DNA from 2 places in the Leifsonia sp. GW821-FHT13C05 genome. Region 2 is predicted to be linked to the other one. Evidence: predicted binding sites of a transcription regulator. Region 2 holds the regulator's gene; the other holds the start of a gene.
What was found. The regulator HrcA, encoded in region 2, represses chaperone genes, less so after heat shock. The targets are predictions, from matches to a motif close to TTNGCACTCGNNNNNNNCGAGTGCNAA.

Region 1 (3,767 bases), on a different contig from region 2:
TCCGCCCGGAGCGGCTGGCGACGATCATGTCGACGCACAGGATGAGCAGTGCCAGCCAGACGATCGCGAACCCGAACCAGCGCTCGGGCGGCATGGCCTCGTGCAGCACGACGACGCCCACCAGGAACTGGATGAACGGCGCGAAGTACTGGATGAACCCCATGTAGACCAGCGGCAGCCTCCGCGACGCGGCGGCGAAGAACAGCAGGGGAACGGCCGTGATCACGCCCGCGCCCGCCATCGCGACCGTGTGCCAGACGCTCACGGTGCCGATGGTGATGCCGACCGTCGCGCCCACCACCACCAGCTGCACGATGGCGACCGGCGTCAGCCACATGGTCTCCAGGGTCAGCCCGGAGACCGCATCCACCGCCCCGCCGACGCGCTTCTTGATCAGGCCGTACAGCCCGAACGAGAACGCCAGGATGAGGGCGATCCACGGCATCGAGCCGTAGCCGATCGCCAGCACGACCACGGCGACGATGCTCACGCCGACCGCCACCCACTGCGCGATCCGCAGCTTCTCGCGCTGCACGAGAACACCGAGGAACACGGTGACGATCGGGTTGATGAAGTAGCCGAGCGCCGCCTCCACGACGTGCCCGCTGACCGTCGCGAGCACGTAGGTCTGCCAGTTCACGTAGATGAGGGCGCCGGCGACGCCCATCGTGAACACGACGCGCTTGTTCAGCAGCAGCGCTCCGAACACCCGCCAGCTGCGCGTGACGGTGAGCAGGATCGCGCAGAACACGAGGGAGAACAGCACCCGCCACGCCACGATCTCCCACGCGCTCGCCGGCACCAGCGACAGGAAGTAGATCGGCAGGATGCCCCAGAGCACGTACGCGGAGATGGCGTAGACGAGTCCGGAGCGGCGGTGCTCGGACAGCGGCTTCTCCGTGACGGTCTGGTCGGGGGTGGTTTCGCTCTGGGACACGGAGCGATCCTACGCGGGGCTGCCGACGCCGGGACGCGAAAGGGCCCGGATGCGCGTGCACATCCGGGCCCTCGAACAGCCGGTCGTCAGCGGACGACGACGGCCAGAACGTCGCGAGCGGAGAGGACGAGGTAGTCCTCGCCACCGAACTTGACCTCGGTTCCCCCGTACTTGGAGTAGATGACCTTGTCGCCGACGGCGACGTCGAGCGGAACGCGGTTGCCGTTGTCGTCGATGCGGCCGGGGCCGACGGCGACGACTTCACCCTCCTGCGGCTTCTCCTTGGCAGTGTCAGGAATGACCAGACCAGATGCAGTGGTCTGCTCAGCCTCGACCTGCTTGATGACGATGCGATCCTCGAGCGGCTTGATGGAGACCGACACGTTTGACCCTCTTTCCTACAAACACAGGCGTGAACAAAGACGTGAGTTAGCAAACTCATAGTGAGAGTGCTAATAGGAGTTTAGGGGGTGCGTTAGCAGTCACGCAACGTGAGTGCCAAGAGGGTAGCGTGAGGGGCATGGATCGGTCGGAACTCGTCGAGCTGCTCTCCACCGAGGGGCTGCGGCTGCTCGATTCCCTGCCGCCGTACCACTCCGAGCGAGATGTGCTCCGGATGGTCAGCGACCTGCGCAAAGCCGGGCACTCCCCCGGGCTCGTCGCCGCCGTCCTCACCCAGGCGAAACTGCGGTCGAAGGCGAAAGCGAAGTTCGGCCCGTTCGCCGACAGGATGCTGTTCACCGAGGCCGGGCTGGAACAGGCGACGCGGCTGCCGGTCGCCGCACGCCACGCCGGCCGCTTCCAGGCCGCCGGCCTGGAGCGCGTGGCCGACCTCGGCTGCGGCATCGGCGGCGACGCGCTGGCGATCTCCGCGCTCGACATCGACGTGCTCGCCGTCGACGCCGACGAGGTCACCGCGGCCATCGCCAGCTACAACCTCGCGCCGTTCCCCGGCACCACCGTGGAGCACAGGAGGGCGGAGGACGTGGACCTGCGCTCGTTCGACGGCGTCTTCCTCGACCCCGCAAGGCGCACGGCGGGGCACGGCCAGACCTCCCGCCTCACCGATCCGGACGAGTACTCGCCGTCCCTCGGCTTCGCCTTCGAGCTCGCGACGGGCCGGTCGCTCGGCGTGAAGCTCGGCCCCGGCCTCGACCGCGACCTCATCCCGTCGACGGCGGAGGCGCAGTGGGTCTCCGTCGACGGCCAGGTGGTCGAGATGGGCCTGTGGTTCGGCGTGCTGGCTCGCCCCGGCGTCGGCCGCGCAGCACTCGTCATCCGCGCAGACGCTGCCGACGAGTTGACGGCGGCCTCGGACAGCGACGACGCGGAGACCGGCGCGCTCGGCGAATACCTCTACGAACCGGACGGCTCCGTCATCCGGGCCCGCCTGATCGGCGACCTCGCGCGAAGCATCGACGGCAGGATGCTCGCAGACGGCATCGCATACATCACGTCCGACACCAGGACCGAGACGCCGTTCGCCACCGGCTTCCGGGTGGTGGACACCCTCCCGTTCAACGAGCGCGACCTGAAGCGTGCGCTCCGGGAGCGCGGGATCGGCACCCTGGAGATCAAGAAGCGCGGGGTGGATGTGGACCCGGCGACCCTGCGCAAGCGCCTGTCCCTGAGCGGTCAGGCGTCCGCGACGCTGCTGCTCACGCGGGTGGCGGGCAAGCACACGGCCCTGCTGGTGGAACGCATCCACTGACCACCGGCGGAGACGACGACGGCCGGGGCACGCTTTCGCGCATCCCGGCCGCCGGAGTCTCTGACGATCAGTACCCGTAGTTGTTGTACGAGGCGCTGAACGCGATCACCGCGATGATGATGATGATCCAGATGATCAGCGAGAAGAGCACGCTGACGAAACCGGTGATGATGCCGGTGAGCCAGAAGCCCTTGGCCGCCGGCTCCTTCCTCTTGCCGATGAAGCCGAGGATGATCGCGGCGACGCCGAACGGGAAGCCGATGCCGTACACCCAGCCGAGGACGACACCGATGATGCCGCCGACCATCGACAGGATGCTCAGCGTCGGCGACTTGGCGGGCGCAGCGTACGGCTGCGCGTATCCGGGGGCGGGCTGGCCGTATGCCGGCTGGCCGTACGCCTGCTGCTGCCCGTACGGCTGCTGCTGTCCATACGGCTGCTGGCCGTACGGCTGCTGCTGACCGTACGGCTGCTGGGGCTGCTGGCCGTATGCCTGCTGCTGGCCGTACGGCTGGCCGGGCGCCGGCGGCTGCTGACCGTATCCGGCCGGCGGCACGGGCGGCGCAGGCGGCGCGGGAGGCACGGGCGCAGCGGGGGCGGCCTCGGGCGGAACAGGCGGGACGGCGCCGGTCTGTGCGTCGCCGGACGGTGCTTCACCGTTCTGCGCGTTGGGGTCCACCGGCTCCGCCGGCACGTTCGGATCGGTCATGAGACCCTTCTCCTTCAATCCTGAGAAATCGCTGTAACGCAGCCAATGCTGGCAGCGCGGGCACAGGGGTGTCAACGACGTTGCAGTCGGTTCCCCCTGCACACCACCATAGCCACCGGGATGCCCGACCGTGAGCGCTCGCACAGGATTGGGCACCCGGGTACCACGTCGCGCCGTACCGCGGCGCGACCGTCAGCCCGCGACCTGGATCTCCGTCACCGGCAGTGTCGAGTCCGCCGAGAATCCGAGGGTGCTCGGCTCGTGGCCCGCCATGATCAGCTGCGCGCCGAGCGCCGCGATCATCGCGCCATTGTCCGTGCACAGCGACAGGTCCGGGATGCGCAGGGCGACCCCGGCTGCCGTCGCGCGTTCCTGCGCCACCTGACGCACCCGCGCGTTCGCGACGACCC
Region 2 (3,767 bases):
ACCCAGGCCCGGATCGACTGCTTCGCCGCCTCGCGCACGATGGTCGCCCAGCGCTCGCGGCCCTTGGCGACCTTCTGGCCCTCCCAGCGGGAGACGGAGCGGGATGCCGCCCACGGGATCACCGCATCCACGCCCAATTCGGTCGCGGCCTGGATGGCGAGCTCGTCACGGTCGCCCTTCGCGAGGGCCTGCACGAGCGTGATCGCCGGCGCACCGCGCTCGACTTGCTGCACCGTGGCCACGTCGATGGTCAGCGCGGCGTTGGTCGCCTCCACCACCTCGCCCGTCGCCACGAGACCCCGGCCGTTGCCGATCATCACCGACTGGCCAGGCCGGGTGCGGTTGACCGTCGCCGCGTGCTTCGCCTCAGCACCGGTGATCGACAGGCGCTCCCCGACCGTCGCCGTCTCCAGGTCCTCCCGCAGGTAGAGCGAGCTCATGCCGGGATCAGACGTTCAGGAAGCGGTCGCGCAGCTTGGCGAAGAGACCCTGCTGGAAGCGGGCCAGCGACGGCTCCTCCTGCTTGTGCGTCGAGGCGAACTGCTTGATCAGCTCACGCTCCTTGTGGTCGAGCTTCGTCGGGGTGACCACCTGGATGCCGACCCGCAGGTCGCCGCGGCCGCTGCCGCGCAGGTGCGTGATGCCGCGATCCTTCACCGTGATGATGTCCGCGCTCTGGATGCCCGCCTTCAGCTCCAGCTTGATGTCGCCGTCGAGCGCCTTGACCGTGGCCGTGGTGCCGAGGATCGCATCCGTCATCGCCACTTCGAGCGTGCAGAGCAGGTCGTCGCCGTCGCGGCTGAACACGTCGTGGTGCTTGACCTTGATCTCCAGGTAGAGGTCGCCGTTCGGGCCGCCGGCGGGACCGGCCTCGCCGCTGCCCGGCATCTGCAGCCGGAGGCCGGTGTCGACACCGGCGGGGATGTCCACGGGAACCGTGCGGCGGGCGCGCACGCGGCCCTGGCCCTGGCAGGTGACGCACGGCGTCGCGATGACGGTGCCGTAGCCACGGCAGGTGCCGCAGGGGGTGGAGGTCATCACGTTGCCGAGCAGCGAACGCACGGAGCGCTGGATGCTGCCGGTGCCGTGGCAGATGTCACAGGTCACCGGAGCGGTGCCCGGCTGGCAGCACGAGCCGTTGCAGGTCTCGCAGACGATGGCGGTGTCGACCTCGAGGTCGCGGTGGGTGCCGAAGATGACCTCGTCGAGGTCCACCTCGACGCGCAGCAGCGCATCCTGGCCGCGCTCGCGGCGGGACTTCGGCCCTCTGGTCTGGCCGCCCCCTCCGAAGAACGTCTCGAAGATGTCGCCGAAGCCGCCGAAGTTCTGGCCGCCTCCGCCGAAGCCGGCCTGCGGGCCGAGGTCGTACTGCTCGCGCTGCTGCGGGTCGCTCAGCACGTCGTACGCGTGGGTGACCAGCTTGAAACGCTCGGACGCCTCGGCGGACGGGTTCACATCCGGGTGCAGTTCGCGGGCGAGGCGGCGGTACGCCTTCTTGATCTCATCGGGGGTGGCGTTGCGCTCAACGCCCAGGACTTCGTAGTGGTCGGCCACAGACGGCTTTTCCTTCTCGTTCGTTGTCTTATTCGCCGAGCAGGCGGGAGAGGTAGCGGGCCACCGCTCGCACGGCGGCCATGTTGCTCGAATAGTCCATGCGGAGCGGGCCGAGCACGCCGAGACGCGCCAGCTCCGACCCGGATGCGGTGTAGCCGCTCGACAGCACGGAGGTCTCCGCGAGCCCGAACGACGCGTTCTCGCGCCCGATGCTCACCGCCACCCCGTGCTGATCGCCGGCCATCTCGCCGAACAGCTTCAACAGCACGACCTGCTCCTCGATGGCTTCGAGGACGGGGAAGATGCTCCCCGTGAAGTCGTGCTCGGTACGCACGAGGTTCGCGGCTCCGGCCATCACCAGCTTGTCCTGGCGGTTCGCGGCGATCTGCTCCATGAGCGCCGTCGCGACGGGGTCGACCAGCGCCCTGGTGCGCTCGGTCAGCGCATCCGGGAGCTGGGAGAGCCTGGCGGTCGCGTCGCTGAGCGACAGTCCGGCCGCAGCGCCGTTGATGGCGCCGCGGATCTCGGCGACCTCTTCGTCCGACAGCTCGGCGCCGAGCTCGATCACGCGCTGCTCGACGGCGCCGGAATCGGTGATCAGCACGCTGAGCAGCCTGCGCGGCGCCAGCGTCACCAGCTCGATGTGCCGGATGCGCGACCTTGTCACAGACGGATACTGCACGAGCGCGACCTGGTTGGTCAGTTGCGACAGCAGCCGCACGGTGCGCGCCAGCACGTCGTCGAGGTCGACGGACTCGCCGAGGAACACCTCGATCGCCTGCCGCTGCGCCTGACTGAGCGGACGCATCTCGGCGAGGTGGTCGACGAACAGCCGGTAGCCCTTGTCGGTGGGGACGCGCCCGGACGAGGTGTGCGGGGCTGCGATCAGGTCTTCCTCTTCGAGCGCGGCCATGTCGTTGCGGATCGTCGCCGCCGACACGCCGAACGCGTGCCGCTCGACGATGCTCTTCGAGCCGACCGGTTCGCGTGACGCGACGTAGTCCTGCACGATGACGCGCAGCACCTCGAGGCTCCGCTCAGAAACCATGCGACCCGCCTCCCGAAGACCTTTAGCACTCACTGAACCTGAGTGCTAATCATAACGCGCTGACACGCCCACACGATCATTGCCCCGCCGGGAGCGGCGGCAGTACGGTATGCGCACAGGTCCGAATACGTGCCTGCCCCTCACGAAAGGCTCCGACCATGAGTGACCCGAACCAGCCGCCGGTCAACCCGGAAGGCAACGGCGTTCCCCCGCAGCAGCCGAACGTCCCCCCGGCGCAGCCGCAGCAGCCATACGGTCAGGTCCCGCCGCAGCAGCCGAACGTTCCTCCGGCGCAGCCGCAGCAGCCGTACGGTCAGCAACCGCAGCAGCCGTACGGCGGCGCAGGCGCTCCTGCCGCCGCTCCGCTCGACGCGGCGTCCGACAAGCAGTGGGCGTCGTTCGCGCACCTCGGCGGCATCCTCTGGATCCTGCCGTCGCTGATCATCTTCCTCGTCTTCAAAGACCGCGGTCAGCTGACCAACCAGGAGTCGAAGGAAGCCCTCAACTGGCAGATCACCTGGATCATCGTCTGGATCGCCTCCCAGATCGTCGGCGCCGTCCTGGCGTTCACCGGTTTCGGCTGGCTGATCTTCGGCCTGCTCATCCCGTGGATCCTCTACGTCGTGAACCTCGTGTTCTCGATTCTCGGATTCGTGAAGGTGAACAGCGGAGGAACCTACCGCTACCCGGTCAACTTCCGGTTCATCAAGTAGCGCGCAGACCGCGTCCGCAGAGCACCGCCGGAGGACGCCGAGGGACCAGGTCTCTCGGCGTCTTCCCAGTTTCGGCATGTTTGCCCTACTGTTATGGCTGACGATCCCGTCCACGACCCGCCCGGACCCCGGGCGCAGCCAAGGAGAGAACATGTCCGCAACGCCCCCGCCGCCGCCTGGTGCACCGTACGGAGGCCAGGCCCAGCAGCTCAGCCCCTCGGATGAGAAGCTGTGGGCGACCCTGGTCCACATCGGTGGCATCATCTTCAACTGGATCCCGGCGCTCGTCGGCTACCTCGTCCTCAAGGACAAGGGCCCGTTCGTCCGCGCGCACACCGCGACGGCGCTGAACTTCCAGATCACGATCTTCATCGCGTACATCGTGGGCGGAATCCTGACGATCGTGTTCGTCGGCGTGCTGATCATCGCTGCTGCGGCCATCCTGAACATCG

Region 1: the regulator HrcA is predicted to act here: its motif matches at 1,413-1,439, upstream of groES (co-chaperone GroES).

The regions. Positions count from the first base shown of each region.
Region 1 is NZ_JBXAPT010000008.1:142,589-146,355, reverse strand. It holds gene rarD (EamA family transporter RarD) at 1-937, opposite strand, end outside; gene groES (co-chaperone GroES) at 1,024-1,320, opposite strand; gene AC1ROC_RS18575 (THUMP-like domain-containing protein) at 1,458-2,648, shown strand; gene AC1ROC_RS18570 (DUF4190 domain-containing protein) at 2,716-3,357, opposite strand; gene tsaD (tRNA (adenosine(37)-N6)-threonylcarbamoyltransferase complex transferase subunit TsaD) at 3,550-3,767, opposite strand, start outside.
Region 2 is NZ_JBXAPT010000001.1:633,073-636,839, forward strand. It holds gene AC1ROC_RS03065 (16S rRNA (uracil(1498)-N(3))-methyltransferase) at 1-440, opposite strand, end outside; gene dnaJ (molecular chaperone DnaJ) at 448-1,554, opposite strand; gene hrcA (heat-inducible transcriptional repressor HrcA) at 1,583-2,602, opposite strand; gene AC1ROC_RS03080 (DUF4870 domain-containing protein) at 2,761-3,315, shown strand; gene AC1ROC_RS03085 (DUF4870 domain-containing protein) at 3,467-3,767, shown strand, end outside.